Regions from separate parts of the Fundidesulfovibrio sp. YSD1 genome, predicted to be linked through region 2. Evidence: riboswitches for the same ligand, from Rfam matches in the RefSeq annotation. Region 2 holds a riboswitch; each other region holds the start of a gene.
What was found. A riboswitch is a leader RNA that binds a small molecule or an ion and turns the genes downstream of it on or off. The one in region 2 is predicted to bind cobalamin.
Positions count from the first base shown of each region.

Region 1: linked by a shared signal. The riboswitch ahead of cobT (nicotinate-nucleotide--dimethylbenzimidazole phosphoribosyltransferase) and the one ahead of ACZ5V4_RS12605 (radical SAM protein) in region 2 are both predicted to bind cobalamin.
Region 3: linked by a shared signal. The riboswitch ahead of ACZ5V4_RS10025 (sirohydrochlorin cobaltochelatase) and the one ahead of ACZ5V4_RS12605 (radical SAM protein) in region 2 are both predicted to bind cobalamin.

Region 1 is NZ_AP043666.1:3,184,974-3,190,500, forward strand. It holds gene ACZ5V4_RS14830 (hypothetical protein) at 1-278, shown strand, start outside; gene ACZ5V4_RS14835 (hypothetical protein) at 288-482, opposite strand; gene cobT (nicotinate-nucleotide--dimethylbenzimidazole phosphoribosyltransferase) at 585-1,658, opposite strand; cobalamin riboswitch at 1,922-2,084, opposite strand; gene ACZ5V4_RS14845 (ATP-dependent 6-phosphofructokinase) at 2,112-3,437, opposite strand; gene ACZ5V4_RS14850 (glycosyltransferase family protein) at 3,499-4,488, shown strand; gene ACZ5V4_RS14855 (hypothetical protein) at 4,545-5,009, opposite strand; gene ACZ5V4_RS14860 (polysaccharide deacetylase family protein) at 5,294-5,527, shown strand, end outside.
Region 2 is NZ_AP043666.1:2,682,770-2,688,296, reverse strand. It holds gene ACZ5V4_RS12610 (ribonucleoside triphosphate reductase) at 1-1,729, opposite strand, end outside; gene ACZ5V4_RS12605 (radical SAM protein) at 1,653-2,384, opposite strand; cobalamin riboswitch at 2,614-2,812, opposite strand; gene plsY (glycerol-3-phosphate 1-O-acyltransferase PlsY) at 2,826-3,422, opposite strand; gene ACZ5V4_RS12595 (ribonuclease catalytic domain-containing protein) at 3,610-5,527, opposite strand, start outside.
Region 3 is NZ_AP043666.1:2,146,940-2,152,466, reverse strand. It holds gene ACZ5V4_RS10040 (ABC transporter substrate-binding protein) at 1-381, opposite strand, end outside; gene ACZ5V4_RS10035 (ABC transporter ATP-binding protein) at 378-1,145, opposite strand; gene ACZ5V4_RS10030 (FecCD family ABC transporter permease) at 1,138-2,145, opposite strand; gene ACZ5V4_RS10025 (sirohydrochlorin cobaltochelatase) at 2,142-3,038, opposite strand; cobalamin riboswitch at 3,182-3,361, opposite strand; gene ACZ5V4_RS10020 (hypothetical protein) at 3,609-4,226, opposite strand; gene ACZ5V4_RS10015 (DUF4198 domain-containing protein) at 4,237-5,016, opposite strand; gene ACZ5V4_RS10010 (hypothetical protein) at 5,103-5,527, opposite strand, start outside.

The sequences.
Region 1 (5,527 bases), 500 kb from region 2:
TGGCCCTGCGGGGCCCGGCGGACAGGGCGGCGCTTTGCCTGTGGTTGGTCTTTTCCCTGCTGACCGTGGGGCAGTCCTTCTGGCACTCCTGGAACAACGACTTCCAGCCCCAGGGGCGCTACCTCTTCCCGATCCTGGCCATGACCGGCTGCCTGCTGGCGCACAGGGCGGACAGGCTCGGGCGCTTCACCGCGCCAACCTGGGCCGTGGGCCTGGTTGTCTGGGGGATGTCGATGTGGTCCTTCGTGGCGGTGGGGCTTGCGCGCATACCGCGCTGAGGGAACGCGTCAGATGATTTCGTTGACCACGTGGCCGACGATGTTCTCCATGATCACGTGGATGACCTGGTCGGCCGGAGGGGTGGGGATGATCACGTGGCCCGGGGGATGGGCCGCGAACTCGCCCGCCGGGTGCGCGACGACCGCATCCGGCGAGTGAACCAGCCCGTCATAGGCGGCTACGTGGACGAGTCCGTCGTACATGGCCTTCCCCCTGCCTTCCAGGCGGGCGGCCGAAGGCGGCCGCCCTTTGAGGAAAGAATAGTGCCTGCCCGGATTTTTGTCACTCCCTGATTCCAGGGTGACCTAGCCCTTGCTCACCCCGGCCTGGGAGAACGTGGCCATTTCGTTCAGGATCGCCGCCCCCGAGCGCAGGAGCACAAGCGCCAGGGCCGCCCCGGTGCCTTCGCCCAGGCGCATGCCCAGGTCCAGGAGCGGCCTGGCGTCGAGCGCGCGCATTACGGCCTGGTGGCCGGGCTCGGCCGAGGCGTGGCTGAAGAAGCAGTACCCGGCGGCGTCCGGAGCCAGGCGCAGCGCGGCCACGCACGCGGCCGTGGAGATGAACCCGTCCACCAGCACGGCCATCTCGCAGGCCGCCCCGCCAAGGATCACCCCGGCCAGGCAGGCGATCTCGAACCCGCCCAGCGCGGCCAGGATGGACAGCGCGTCCCCCGAGGTCACGGCCTCGCGGTTGGCCTCCAAAGACTTGGCCACCACCCTGGCCTTGCGCGAGACCCCGTCCGCGTCCAGGCCGGTGCCCGGTCCGGTGACGCCCTCGGGCGAAAGCCCCAGGAACGAGCAGAAGAGCGCCGTGGACGGCGTGGTGTTGCCGATGCCCATGTCGCCGGTGCCCACGGTGCGGCAGCCCTCGGCAGCGGCCCGGCGCGCCAGGTTCGCCCCGGTGAGCAGGGCCTGAAGGCACTGCTCGCGGGTCATGGCCGGGCCAACGGCCATGTTGGCCGTGCCCGGGGCCACCTTGGCCTGCACGAGCCCCGGGTGCTCGGGGAAAGGCCCGCCCGCGCTGCCCGCGTCCACCACCACCAGCCTGGCCCCGGCCTGGCGGGCCAGCACGTTGATGGCCGCGCCCCCGCCCATGAAGTTGAGCACCATCTGGCGCGTGACCTCCTGGGGGAAGAGGCTCACGTTCTCCTCCACCACGCCGTGGTCGCCCGCGCAGGTGAAGATCACGGCCGGGTCGGGCTGGGGGGCCTCTCCGCCCTGGATGAGGCTCAGGCGCAGGGCGAGCTCTTCCAGGCGGCCCAGGCTGCCCCGGGGCTTGGTCAGGTCGTCCAGGCGGGCCTGGACTTTCGGTGCCAGGGAGGCGTCCACCGGGGAGATGGAGGCGAGCAGGGAGTCGAGGGAATCGAAGGAAGAAGGCATGGGGTGTCCTTGTGCGCGCTCCCGGCGTCCTCCCGCCCCGCCATCAGGACCGCGCGGGGAACCGAAACGTTACTCGGCGCAAAGCCGCCTGCGGGTTTCGGCCCCCTGCGCGGTCCTGGCCGGACGGGGAGGGAGGGCGCCGGGGCGCTCGGAGCGGTCGCTCCTTGGGCTTGGGAAATCCTGGGCGTTCCCGTTGGGCAAATAAAAAATCCCCTGGCCCCCGGGGAGGGGGTCAAGGGATCGCCGTTACCATGGGTTCAATCCGCGAAACGGTTCCGGCCGTCCGTCTTCAGGCTCGCGGGTCATCCTCCGCCCGTCCTTCCCGTCCCCAGGGACAGTGGCTTCACGGGCATCGTCTCCGCTTACTGCGGCGGGACCGCCACGGACTTTCACCGTAGTTCCGTAACGGCCGGAAATGGCAGGGCAGGGCTTAGCCCGCCTTGCGCCTCCGGGTCAAGGGGAGCACGCCTTTGGGTTGTTCTGGCCCGTGGAGTCCATGACCTGCTGCCAGTAGCTGGTGTTCAGGTCGAGCTTCTTGCGTCCGGCCGTCACCAGGGGCAGGGGCACGTGCACCGGGACCTCGTGCAGGGTGCTGACCATGATCCCGGTCTTGCCCGCCATGCCCGCGTGCACGGCCATGGCCCCGAGCATGTTGCACTGGGCCAGGTCCGCGGCGCCGGCCGGGACGGAGCGGATGATGTAGCTTGGGTCGATGTACTTGAGCGTGATGGGCAGCCTGCCCTTGAAGTGGGCCTTGATGCGCGCCTGCAGAAGCCCGCAGATGTCGCCCAGCATCCTGTTGCCTGAGGCGTCCGTGAGCACGGATTCGGGCAGGAGCTCCTGCCCCGCGCCCTCGGCCGCCACGATCACTGCGTGGCCGCGCCTGAGGAGCCTGGCCTCCAGGGTCTCGAGAAGCCCGCCCGGGCCGTCCAGGGCGAAGGGCTGCTCGGGCACGAGCACGAAGTTGACCTCCTTGATGGAGAGCGAGGCGGCCGCCGCGATGAAGCCCGACTCGCGGCCCATGAGCTTGACGAGTCCGATGCCGTAGGGCGCGCCCATGGCCTCCACGTGGGCGCAGCGGATGGCCTCCACGGCCTTTTCCACGGCCGTGTCGAAGCCGAAGGTGCGCGAGACGAAGTGGATGTCGTTGTCGATGGTCTTGGGGATGCACACGATGCCCAGGCGCAGCCTGCGGCGCTCCGTGACCTCGTGGATGGCCCGGGCCGCGCGCATGGTGCCCACCCCGCCCAGCACGAAGAGCACGCCCACATTGAGCCGCTCCAGGGCGTCCACCACCTCCTCGGGGTCCTGCGGCCCGCGCGAGGAGCCGAGCACCGTGCCGCCGAAGCCGTGGATGTCCGAGACGCACTCGGGCGTCAGGCGCGTGACCCGGGGGGCGTTTTTCGGCGCGAACCCGGACAGCCCGTAGCGCACCCCGAGCACCGCCGAGACCCGGTAGCCGTGGTGGGCCTCCATGACGATGGAGCGGATCACGCCGTTGATGCCCGGGCAGAGCCCGCCGCAGGTGACCACGGCGCATTTTGTCTTGGGCGGGTCGAAATAGATGCTGCGGCGCGGCCCGGCGCGCTCCATGCGCGCGGGGGGGAGGGCGTCCGGGCCCTCGGGCGCCAGGATGTCCACCAAAACCCCTTGCTCATCGTCCACGAACAGGGAATTCTGGCGCGGGTTCGGTATCTTGGCCGGGCCGAGCGACGGCACGGCGGTCTGGTCCGGTGTCAGGCGCGGCCAGGGGCGGCCTGAGCGCTCGCTCTCGTGCATGCGAAACCTCGCGGCTGAGGGATGGCTGTCGGAGCCCACACTAGCAAGGCGGTCGGGAGACATGCAACCAGGACATTCACGCACTTTCTTCTTCGTCCCCCCGGTGCGCAAGCCCACCGGCGGCGTGGCCGTGCTCTGGCGCATGGCCGCCATGCTGCGCGAGGCCGGGCGCGAGGCCTTCCTCGCCCTGCGCGAGCCGCCCGCGTGGCGGCCACCCGGCCCGGACGTCCCGGCCGTGGACCTAGCGCGCGCCGAACTCCGCGCGTCCGACGTCTGGGTCGTGCCCGAGGGCTGGGTGAACGCCCTGGCCCCGGGGCTCTCCGCCGGGGCGCGCTGCCTGCTCTACGTGCAGAACTGGGCCTACCTCTTCAACGGCCTGCCACAAGGCGTGGACTGGCGCTCGCTGCCGGTGTCCTTCGCGGCGGTGTCGCGCCCGGTATCCTGGTTCATCGGGCAGTGCCTGGGGGCCGAGGCCCCGGTGCTCCGGCCGGGCATCGACCTCGGCGTGTTCAAGGCCCCGCAGCGCAAGCCCGGGGAACTGACCGTGGCCTACATGCCGCGCAAGAACAAGGCCCTGGCGGACCAGGTCCGCTCCATCGTGGCGGCCAGGGGCAACTTCGACGTGCGCTGGGTTGAGATAGCGGGCATGGGCCAGGCCCAGGTGGCCGAAGCCCTGGGCCTGTGCCACTGCTTCCTGGCCACGGGCTTCCCCGAGGGCTGCCCCCTGCCGCCGCTGGAGGCCATGGCCTGCGGGGCGATACCGGCCGGGTTCGCTGGCTTCGGCGGCTGGGACTACATGCGCCAGGCCGCCCCGGGGCGCTACCTGCCGGAGTGCCCCATGGACGAGGTCCCCTGGGGGGGCAACGGGTTTTACGCGCCGGACAACGACGCCCTGGGCGCCGCCCTGGCCCTGGAGGCCGCGCTCGCGCTGTGGCGCGCAAACGGCCCGGAACTCGAGGGCGTCCGCGCCGCCTGTGCCCGCACGGCCCGTGCCTACGGCCTGGAGGAGCAGCGAAAGGCAGTGCTCGATTTCTGGGAGCGTCTGGGTTAGAAAAAACTTCGTGTCGCTTACGGTCTGGGTTCTCCAGGCGAAGGGGGCTCGGGCCGTCAGTTTTTCGCCAGGCTGGTCGTGTTGTTCTCGAACACGCGCAGTTCGTTGACAAGGCGCAGGCCGAGCTTGCGCACCTTGGCGTTGCCGCTGGACGCCGCAAGGCCTTCCACGGCCTTGAGGTCGAGCTCCAGGTGCCTGGTGACGAAGGCGCGCGACTCGGCGAGCTTGCGGGCGAGCAGGGCCTGGGCCTCGGGCTGGCGCAGGGTGTCCGCCACGTCGGTCAACTGGGCCATGACGTGGGCCCGGATGGAATAGGCGAGCGCCGTGGCCGTGAAGAGGTTGCAGAGGTTCTTTTCCGCCACGGAGTCCACCTGGGCGGAGAGGGACGATGCCTGGGTGGCCATCTCCTCGAAGTGGCGTTGGGACGCCTGGAAGTGCCGGGACTGGCAGCGGGCGGTCTCCGCGAGACCGAGGCCGAGGATGAGACAGGCCGCCAGGGCGGCAACGCCGTAGGATTTCATGGTGCCTCCGTGGAGCCTCCTAGCAGGTTGCCCGGCGGGGTCAACCACCGAGGGTTACAGTTTTTTCCGCCGGAGGGCAGTTTTCGTACACGTGGGGGATGGAGATCGTGTTTGATTTTCGGCCTGATTTTCTATAATGGACCGCTTCCGGACGTTGCCTGCGGCCGGAACCTCCCGCTCAAGGGGCAACATGGCCCGCTCTTTGCTTTGTGCAGCCTCCGTGCTTGCGTCTTGGCGCTTGCTCCAAGCACGATGCCGCATTCGATCCTAAGGAGTTCGTCCGCATGAACCGTCGCCAATTCCTCGCCGCCGCCGCAGCCCTGGGCGCTGCCTGCGCGTTGCCCGTCCCGGCCATGGCCGCGCCCTCGCCTGGCCTGCCCAAGGGCATGGTGACCCTCACCTTCGACGACGGCATCGTGAGCAACCACACCTACGCGCTGCCCATCCTGCGCGCGCGCGGCCAGGTGGCCACGGCGGGCATCGTGGTCACACGGATGCTCTCGGGCAACAACGACTAC
Region 2 (5,527 bases):
TCTGGTGCTCGAGCGCGGCGATCACGTCCTCGCACAGGCCCACGGGCAGATTGGTGGAGTTGGTGTAGTACGGGGTGCCGTTGCCCGAGGCCTGGATGTCCGAATAGAGGTTCTTGTCGATCTTGGCCAGGCGGTAGCTGGTGCCCTCGGCCGGGGTGGCCTCAAGGTTGTAGAGGTGCCCGGTTTCCTCCTGGAAGCGGCTGGTGATCTCGCGCAGGTGGTTCAGCGTGCGCGTCATGAGCCTGATGCCCGCGTCGGTCTCGATGCCCTTGCCCAGGATGTTCAGGCAGGCCTCGTGCCCGCCCACCAGGCCGATGGTGGAGAAGTGGCCCTTGTAGCCGTTCTTCAGGTAGCGCCCCGAATAGGGGAACATGCCCTTGTCCAGGTTGTCCTGGATGAGCTTGCGCTTGAACTCCAGGGCGTCCTTGGCCAGGGCGGCGTACTCGCCCACCAGATCCAGGAAGTCCTCCTCGCCGTGGGCCAGATAGGCGAGCTTGGGCAGGTTGAGCGTGACCACGCCGATGGAGCCGGTCAAATCGCCCGCGCCGAAGAGCCCGCCCACCTTGTTGCGCAGTTCGCGCAGATCCATCTGCAGGCGGCAGCACATGGAGCGCACGTCCTCGGGGGAGAGGTCGGAGTTGATGAAGTTCTGGAAGTAGGGCGCGCCGTACTTGGCCGTGAGTTCCAAAAGGCTCGACCCGATGGGCGACTCCCAGGGGAAGTCCTCGGTGACGTTGTAGGTCGGGATGGGGAAGGAGAAGATCTGCCCGAAGTAGTCGCCCTCGGCCATGACCTCCAGGAAGGCCTTGTTGAACATGTCCATCTCGGCCTGGAAGTCGCCGTAGACCGCGTCCTGGAGCTTGCCGCCGATGATCACGGCCTCGCCCGCCACGTGCTTGGGCGGGGTGAGGTCGAAGCTCAGGTTGGTGAACGGGGTCTGGCCGCCCCAGCGCGAGGTGGTGTTCAGGTTGAACACGAACTTCTGCACGGCCTGGCGCACCTGGTGGTAGGTGAGCTTGTCGTGGCGGATGAACGGGGCCAGGTAGGTGTCCACGTTGTTGAAGGCCTGGGCCCCGGCCCACTCGTTCTGGAGCGTGCCCAGGAAGTTGACCATCTGGCCAAGCGCCGAGTCGAAGTGCCTGGCCGGCCCGGCCGAGGAGCGGCCCTCGAGGTTGAAGCCCTCGAGCAGCAGGTCGCGCAGGCTCCAGCCCGCGCAGTAGCCCGCCAGGCCGAAGGAAAGGTCGTGGATGTGGAAGTAGCCGTGGTCGTGGGCGGCGCGGACTTCCTCGGGATATTTCTCCAGGGCGTAGCGGGCCTGCACCGTGCCCGAGAGGTGCAGCATGAGCCCCTGGAAGGAGTGGGCCATGTTGGCGTTCTCGGCCACGCGCCAGTCGGCCTTGGAGAGGTAGTTGTCTATGGTGTCGGAGATGTCCAGGTAGGCGGCCTTCTGCTCGCGCAGGGCGCGCCTCTTCTCGCGGTAGATGATGAAGCGCTTGGCCACGTCGTAGAGGCGCGACTCCATGAGCACGCGCTCGACCATGTCCTGCACGTGCTCCTGCCTGGGCACATCCGCTCCGGCCAGCTTCTCCTCCACCTTCCGGGCGAGGCGCTTGGCGAGAAGGGGGTCCTGGATGCCGCTGGCCTTGAGGGCCTTAAGGATTGCCTGGGATATCCGCTCGAGCGACCAGGTCTCCAGACATCCGTCGCGCTTCTCTATCTGCAGGGGCATGCGTGGTCTCCTTGCCGCCGGGGGGCGGCACGTAGAGTTGTTCCTTGAGTGCGAAACCCTCCGGCAGCTGACGCCGGGCGGCGCGCACGTCCTCCGGGGAGAGCCCCGGAACGAGGGTGATGCGGAAAAGAAATGATTGCGGGCGTTCGCTCGCCATGGCGAACACCTGGGCAAGCGCCCCGGCTGCCTCGGCGGGCGAGACGGCCCCGCCGGTGAGCGCGGGGTAGCGCTCCCAGGGGCCCTTCACGTCCACGGCGAACACCGTGGCGGGCGAGCGCTCGAGCACCCGGGCGATCACGTCCGGGCGCATGCCGTTGCTGTCCACCTTAACGGGGAGGCCGAGCGCGGCGAGCTCCTCCACCAGGCCGGGCAAGCCCGGGTCCAGGGTGGGCTCGCCCCCGCAGACCACCACGCCGTCAAGCCAGGCTTTGCGCGCACGCAGGGCCTTCAGCACCGCGCCCGGGTCCAGGACCGGGTGGCGCGAAGGGGTGAACGCGAGCGTTGCGTTGTGGCAGGTGGGGCAGCGCAGGTTGCACCCCCCCAGGAAGAGCACGGAGACGCTCTTGCCGGGCCAGTCGCACAGCGACAGGGGCGTCACTGCCCTGACCCTGGCCCTTGGGGCCTGGTCTTCGCGGCGGGGAGGTTGCGGTTCCATGCTCATAGGCGGTCCGGGTTCAAGTAGCAGATGCAAAGGCCTGGCAAAAGCAAAAAAGATTTCGCTATGCCAGTTAGTTACGGATTTCCAAATCCACGGCGGCCGCGAAGGCGCGCCAGTGCTGCGTTTGTCAAATACGAAAAATAATACGCCCCGATCGGGTGGTGGCGTCCTGGTGCGGGAGAGCCCGCCAGGACGAAACGCGGGAACCATGGCCCGTTCGCGGAGCCTGGCCGATCATCCCCGGATACGTCTTCTGACTTCCGGCCGGGTGGTGCGCGGAGGCCTTCCCGGGTTCTCACCCAGTGGCTCCCCGCCCGTTTTCGTGCCGGTTACAGCAGCGCGCCTGTGACGGATTCACACCGTCTTCCGTTTTCCGGGGCGTACTCGCGAAATGTATGAGCCTCCCCAGGGGGAGTCAAGTTAAAAATTACAACGGCTCTATTCGCCTGACTTTTTTCTCCAGGGCTTCTCTTCCCCGGCCCTCAGGCGGCGGATGTTGTCCTTGTGCTTGGCGATGATCAGCGCGGCCACCACGGCCGTGACCGGCACGGGCGCGAACCCGGAGGCCGCCCACACCGTCACGGGCAGGCTGGCCGCCAAGAGGAGCGACCCGGCCGAGACGAAGCCCGTGAGCGCGATGGTTCCGGCGCAGGCGAGCCCGGAGACCACCGTGGCCCAGGGCGAGAGCGCCAAAAACGCGCCTATGGCAGTGGCCACGCCCTTGCCGCCCTTGAAGTTCAGAAACACCGGGAACATGTGCCCGCCCACGGCGGCCAGGGCCGCAAGCGACGGGTAGAACGCGCCCTCGGACATCTGCCAGGCCACGGCCACGGGCACGAATCCCTTGAGCGCGTCGCAGACCAGGGTGAGGACGCCGAGTTTCGTTCCGCAGAGCCTGGCCACGTTGGTGGCCCCGATGTTGCCGCTGCCGGCGGCGCGCGGGTCGATGCCCCGCGCGGCCTGGGCGATGAAAAGGCCGAAGGGGAAGGAACCGGCCAGGTAGGCCAGGGCGAGCCAGAAAAGCTTGGCGATCACGTGCTGCTCCTTGCGTGCTGTCTTGCCTGGGGCGCTGCCCGCGCCGTGGTGTCCGAAATCTGCCAGAGCGTGGCCTCGCGGTCAACGAAGCACACCCGGCCGCCATTGCAAGCGCTCAAGGCGCGGCATTGCGGGACGCCCAGCCCCCGTGGGCGGACTCCGCGCGGGCGGCGAACCCGGCCGGTCCCTACGCCCCCTGGCCGAACAGGTCGCCCACGTCGGGCTTGTCCTCGGCCTCGCGCGCGCCCGTGACCCGGAACTCGTTGGTCAGCGGGTCCACCTTGCCGATCTTCAGCCAGTAGCGCTGGCCGGGCTGCGCGCGCCCGCCCAGGGTGTCGCTGCCCGCGCGCACGAACAACTGGATCTCCGTCATCATCAGGCTGGCGAACGGGCCGCAGTCCTCCAGGGCCACGGCCTCGAACTCCCGCTCGCGGCCGTGCTCGCGCAGGAACGCGAGCTTCCAGTATCTGGGCCTGAAGCGCTGGATCTGGCCCACCGCGTCCAGGCGCGCGGAGAGGACGGGCAGCATGGCCGCCAACTCCTCGCGCGAAAAGCGCGGGGAGCCCGAGGCCAGGAAGGCCTCCACCTGGGCCAGGTTCACGAAGTCCGAGATGCGCCGAAGCGGCGAGGTGATGGGGCTGTACGCGTCGGCCGCCAGGCTCGCGTGCCTGGCCGGGCGCACGTCCAGGCTGGCCGGGGCCAGCTGCTTGACCACGCGGTGCATCTCCACGGGGTCGGTCCAGATCCCGGCGTAGCCGTGGGGGATGGAGATGTCCTGGGTGCGGTGCAGAAGCGGCACGGCCTTCTCCTGGGCCCAGGCAGCCACCGAGGCGTTGGCCAGGATCATGAGCTCGCTCACGGCCATCTGGGCCTCGGGGTGGTCCGGCGAGGGGGTGATCTCCACGCTCACCGAGTCCATGGGGCCTGAAAGCGATATCTTGGGCTCGGGCCTGTCCATGACCACGGCCCCGCGCTCCACGCGCGCCCGCCTGAGCACGGCGGCCAGAGCGGCCGCGCCCGCCACGCCGGGTTCGGCGGTCCCGGAGGCGAGGGCCTCCTCCACGAACGCGTAGGTCAGGTTCCCGGCCACACGCACCCAGCCGAGCCTGGGGGTGAACTCCGCCGTGTTCCCGGCTTCGTCCAGCACCCAATCGAGGATGAGCGCAGGGCGGTCCTCCCCGGCAACCAGGCTGTAGAGCCCGCAGCCGAGCGTCTCGGGCAGCATGTGGCTGGCCCCCTCGGGCAGGTACAGGCTGGACGCGCGCTCGGACACGGCGCGCCCGAGCGGGCTTTCGAAATCCCAGGAGAGCGTGGGCCTGGCCAGGGCCATGCTCACCTTCCAGCCCGTTGGGGTCTTCTCCACGTGGAAGGCGTCGTCGATGTCCCTGGTGGTGGGCGAGTCGATGCTCACGAAGCGCGCGGGGTCCGGGGCCTGCCTGGCCGCCTCGAAAGCCTCGCGCAGGGCCCCGGCCTCGCGGGCGAAGGCCTCGCTCCAGGCGTCGCCCGGGGCGTACCCGGCCCGGTCCAGGAGCACGTTGTGGTGCCGGTCCACGATGCCCCACTCCATGGCCAGGATCAGGGCCTGGGCGGGGTGCTCGGGCAGGCCCTTGCGCAGGCTCTGCCAGAGCGGGGCCAGCTCCTGGCTGTCCGGATCGGCCATGACCCCGCGCAGAAGGGCCTGAAGCTTGGCCGAGGCCCCCGGGTCCAGCTGGGCGGCCAGCTTGGCCGGGTCCTTGCGCCTGCCCGAGGCCCAGCCGCCCCAAAGCTCCTGGAAGAAGGCGTGGCCCGCGTTGACCACCAGCTCGCGCTCGCGCGCGGCGTCCTGCTCGGCCAGGCGCTTCTCCACGGTCTCGGCGGGGTGGACCTCGAAGTTGGGCGGCTGGAACCTGAAGTGCGTCTTCACGGCGAGCAGCGCGCGGCCCATGGCGGCCACGCGGTCCACGTCCGGGTCCTCGAAGACGAGCCCGGCGAACCACACGGCGGAATTCTGGCTGACCTCGCCCTGGGCCAGCTCCCAGATCTCCAGAGGGTCGATGGACCTGGCCAGGTCCTCGCGCCTGGCCGCGTGCTCGCGCAGTTTCTCGAGCATGGCCTCGCGGTTGAAG
Region 3 (5,527 bases), 540 kb from region 2:
CAAGCGGCCGAGTTCGAGCCAATACTCCTCGAGTTCCCCCACGGACCCGGGCTGGAGGCAGGCCACGCGGATGCCCAGGCGCTCCAACTGCTCCAAAAGCCCGGGCCGGGTCACGCGGTGCATGGGCCTGGCCAGCACCAGGTCCGGGCGCAGGGCCGCGATGGCCTCGGCCCCGTCGCGCGCCCCGACAACGGGCGCGTCCACTCCGGGCAGGGGTTCGCTGACGCCCACAAGAAGCCCGGCCGCGCCCATGGCAACGAGGTTCTCGGCGTGGGCAGCGTACAGGCTGACCACGCGAGGCTCCGCGCCGCCTTGCGCCCAGGCCGGAAACGCCAGGGCGAGCGCCAGAACCAGCGCGGCGAGAAGGCGCACGGGCCTCACGCTTCCTCCAGGAATCTCACGTTGCCATCCTCCACCCGGGCGCGCACGCCGAAGACCCCGGCCACGGTCCCGGGGGTGAGCACCTTATCCGTGGGGCCGTGGGCCGCCACGCGCCCGTCCTTCAGCATGAGCATCCTCGGGCAAAACATGGCCGCCAGGTTCAGGTCGTGCAGCACCACGGCCACGGCCGCGCCCTGCCCCGCCCTTTGCGCCAGGGCCTTCATGCAGGCCAGGGCGTGACGGATGTCCAGCCCGGCGGCCGGTTCGTCCAGGAGAAGCGCCGCGCCGGGGGGGCTCCCAGCCTGGGCCAGGGTCCTGGCCAGGGCCGCCCTGCGCCGCTCCCCGCCCGAGAGCTCCCTGAGCGGGCGGTCGGCCAGACCGGCCACGTCCATGGCCTCCATGGCCGCCCGGGCCAGGGCCTCGTCCTCGGGCGACGGTTTGCCGAAGCGGGCCATCCAGGGGTGGCGGCCCATGAGCACGCCCTCGCGCACGGTGAAGCCGAAGCGCTCCCCCGAGTCCTGGGGCGCGTAGGCCACCAGGCGGGCCAACTCGCGGCGGGAATAATCGCCCACGCGCCGCCCGGCAAGGAGCGCCTGCCCGCCGTCCGGGGCGAGCATGCCCGCCATGCAGCGCACGAGCGTGGTCTTGCCCGCGCCGTTGGGGCCCACGATGGCCAGGAAGTCCCCAGCCTGGAGCTCAAGGTCCACCCCGTCGAGGACCACTCCCCGCCCCAGGTCGACGCGCAGGCCGCGCGCCTCAAGCACGGCTCCTGCTCCTTATGAAGAGAAAGCAGAAGTACGGGCCGCCGAGCATGGCCGTGAGCACCCCCACCGGCACCTCGTGGGCGAGCAGCGCGCGCGAGGCCGTGTCCGCCGCGAGCAGGAGGAGCATCCCCCCGCCCACGCAAACGGGCAGAAGCCTGGGGTGCGACGGCCCCACGGCGAGGCGCGCCACGTGGGGCACGATGAGCCCCACGAAGCCCACGATGCCCGACACCGCCACGGAACACGCGGTCATGGCCGAGGCCGCGCACAGAAGCGCCAGGCGCACCCGGCCCACGGGCACGCCGAGCGCCCGGGCCTGCTCGTCGCCAAGGCACACCGCGTCCAGGTCCCGGGCGAGAAACACGGCCACGGGCAGGCCCAGGCCCAGCCCCGCCCAGGCGATCGCTGCCTCGGCCCAGGTCTTGGCCGAGAGCCCGCCCATGAGCCAGAACACCAGCCCGGCCACGTTCTCACCGGCCAGGAACTTCACGAACCCGATGGCGGCCTGGAGCGTGGCCGCCACCATCACCCCGGCCAGAACCAGGGTCACGGCGTCGAACCCGCCCCCTGCCCGGGCCATGAAGAGCACCACGGCCAGGGCGCACGCGGCCCCGGCCAGGGCCCACGCGGGCACGGAGAGCACGCCCAGGCCCGTGAACCCGGCCATGAGGCACAGGCAGGCGCCCAAGGCCCCTCCGGCAGAGACGCCCAGGGTGTAGGAGTCGGCCAGGGGATTGGTGAGCACGCCCTGGAAGACCGCCCCGGAGAGCGCCAAGGCCCCGCCCACGGCCAGGGCGGTCATGATGCGCGGCAGGCGCACGTCCCAGACCAGGGCGCGTGCGGCCTCGGGCACGGCGTCCATGAGCCCGTCGAGGCCCAGGAGCCTGCCCGCGAGCACGCGCGCCGTGTCCAGGGGGTCCACCGGCACGGCCCCGCTCCCGGCCGCCAGCAGCACGAGCGCGGCCAGCGCCGGGATCAGAAGGGCCGGCGCGCGGTTCACCTGGCCTTGGCCATGGCCGCCTTGGCCCGCTCCACTATCATGTCCGCGAAGGCGTCGGACTCGCCCAGGCCGCGCATGCGGCAGTCCACCCTGTACCCGGCCTTCTCGAAGAGCGTCTTCCAGGATTCGGGCTCGGGGCCGCAAAGGTCCTCCTCGGCGTGCACCCCGGCCCCGAAGAGCAGCGGGTAGATGATCACTTTCTTCCTGCCGGATTTCTTGAGCCCGGCCAGCACGTCCTCGACGCCGGGGCTGGACTCCATGGTGGCGGCCAGCACCGTGACCCCGGGGTAGGCCTTGGCCATGGCCGCCTGGAAGGCCTTGACCTCGGTGGCTGGCCATTTGGGGTTGCCGTGCGCGCCGTAGACCAGGGCCGCGCCCTGCTCCCTGGCCTGGGCGGCGTCGCCCGCCAGGGCCTCGGCCGTTTCCGCCAGGGCCTTGGGGTCGCCGCCGCGCGTGCGCCCGAGGGCCGTCTCGCCGAGCACGACCTTGCCGAACGGCGGCTTCTCGATGCCTTGCTTGTTCAGGGAGTTGAGCGCCGCGGCAAGAGCGGCCATGTCCTTGTATTCGGAGCCCGCGCTCACGTGCAGGGGATGCACGAACACATTGGAGCAGCCCTCGTCGGCCAGCTGGGCCATGGCCGCGAGCAGCCCCGGGGCCTTGAGCGTGGCCACGGCGTGACGGCTGGTCAGCCCCACCTTCACGGGCACGCCCGGGAAGGCGGCCTCCATGCGGGCCTTGACCTTCTCCACCCCGGCCATGCCCTGGGGCTTGGTGGAGCCGAACGCGGCCAGGACGATGCCCCACCTGGGCGGCTGCTTGGGTTGGCCTGCGGCCAGGGCCGCGGACTGGAGGGCGAAAAGGACGAGAAATACGGATACCGCCAGACGCTTCATCGTTTCCTCCTCGGGAAGTGATGGTTTTGGCCATCCTGCGAGGCGAAACAGGCACGCCCGGCGCGGGGCGGCTCCGCCTTTGGGGAGGGAGCTTCCTGTGTGCGCTTGGAGATAGGCATGTGGCCGCTGTACCTCGCATGGCCGACACGGATGAGGCCTGGGCAGGTCTTCTGGCTCACGGATCAGCCTACTCCCCGCGCCTTCCCGCCTTGCGGCAGTGGCGTGAGCGGGTTTCGTCCCCGTATACAGCGGCGGGACCGCTCCGGTTTCGCACCGGATTCCCTTTTAGCGCCCCGATGGGCACCCAGGCAGGCCTTGAGCTAGGACAAACGGGGCGGGATGTCAAAGGCGGGGATACGTGCGGGGCGCCGCCCCGAACCACGCAAGGGCTCCGCCCTTGACCCGCCGGGGGCAGGGCCTGCCCCCGGACCCCGGCGATTCGCTTCGCGGGTTTCACCCTTGCCGTGACGTGTCGCGGCAACCGGTGGTCGACGCGAAACTATAGCGGGGTGCAGGGCAGAACCCTGCCAGGATGGTGTCCGGGAAGGCTAAAGCCTCCCCGAGACACGGCTATTTCTTCGCAGGCCTCTTGAACCAGGCCACGATGCCCACGAGCCCGACGATCCAGCCGATCCCGCCCACGATGTCGCGCAGGCGGCCGGTGCTCTCCTGTGCGGCGAGCTTGGCGAGCTCCAGGCGCAGCGGGGCCAGCTTCTCCTCCACGGCCTTGGCCGTGGCGGCCTCCACCAGGGACGTAAGCGCCGCCTCGTCGATCCCCTGGGCCACTGACGGGGTCGGCTTGGCCTGCGCGGGCGGCGAGGCGGCGGCCTGGACCGGCGCGGGAGCTTTTCCGCCCAGGTCGGCGGCCGTGAGGGTGAAGTCGTTCTGGTGGCCTTCCCCGGCCTTGAGCACCACGCGAAGCGGCGGCTCGGCCCCGGCCGGGACTGGCACGGAGAACGACCCGTCCGCGCCCGTGCGCGCGGAGGCCACCAGCGCGCCCCTGGCGTCCAGGACCTCCACAGGGCAGTTCATGGCCTTGCCCCCGCCGCCGAAGTAGCCTTCGCCCGTGATCACGCCGCGCTCCGCCACGGCGAAGACGTTCACCTTGTGGGCAAGGGCCGCGCCCCCAGTAAGGGACGCGGCCAGGAGCAGGGCGGCCAGGCAGGCCAGGATCTTTCGAGCGTTCAAGAATATCCCCCTATTTGCCGGGCGCGGGGTGGAAGTACACCCAGATGACCCCGCCGAGCTCCACGGCCTTGTCCTTGCCGTCGTGCTTCATCTTGGCGTCGTCGTCGGTGAGCGCCGCGAAGCCCCACCAGCCAGCCCACGGGGCCGCGTAGGTGAACACGCCCGCGCCGTCGGTCTTGACCACCTGGGTCACGTAGGCGTCGTCCGGGGCCTTGAGCGCGCCGTCCTTGTTGAAGAACTCCACTTCCACCTCGGCGTTGGCCAGAGGCTTGCCTTTGAAGAGCACCTTCCCGGTGAAGGCGTTGCCCGCGTACAGGGCGAAGGGCTTGACCATGGGCACGATCTCGAGCTTGTACCCGGCGGGCTTGTCCCAGCCCTCCTCCTCGCCGAGCGCGCCGATGACGGTCTTGGTGATGTGGATGATGAACTTGTCCTCGGCGGGCTCCCAGTAGGCCGGGGGCGTCATCACCAGGGCCGTCACGCCGGGCTTCTTCACGGCGTAGTCCGCCTTCCAGGCCTTCTTGCCGTCGATGTCGGCCTGGACGAGCGCGGAAGAGACGTCCTGCTTCTTGCCGTCAACGACCGCTTCGAGCCTGGGCTTCTCCAGGCTCATGCCCTGGTTCTCCATGGGGTGCCAGAAGCGCAGGTCCAGGCTCACTGACTTGGGGCCGTCCTTGGTGACGATGTTCTTGTCCGGCACGGCCATGCCGAAGTGGGCCCGGGCCGGGGAAGCCAGGGCAAGGGCGAACACGAGGACGAGGAACGCGGAAACGTGCGGTCTGACGAACATGCAGGCATCTCCTTGTGACATGAATTGCCTGTTCGTGTAACCAAGCAAACACGAAAAGGCAATGCGTGCCACGCGGTGCGGGCCGCTTATTTCGCGGCGAGCAGCGCGCGCCAGTCGCCCCCGGCCATCTTGGCCAGGGCCGCGCGGATCACCTTGTCGTAGGGCACGCGCTCGAACTGCCTGTCGCGGTAGATCGCGTCCATCTCGGCCAGGACCACGTCCGGCGGCAACGGGGCCAGGGGCTTCAGGCAGCCTTGGCCCGCCGGGGTGTCTCCGTACTTGTCCAGGCACTGCTGGTAGACCATGTCCCCGAAGCCCTCCACGAAGAACTGCTTCTGGTGCTGGGCCGAGTCGAGCCAGGTGCGGGCGTAGGTGGGGCCGGAGCCCGGGACCTGGCGGGGCACCAGGGCGTCCAGGTCGATGGGCGCCAGCCAGGGGCGGTCGAAGAGGATCATCTGGTCGAACTGGGGGTCGCGCACCTCGGAGCCCTTCTCCACGAAGGAGACCCCGG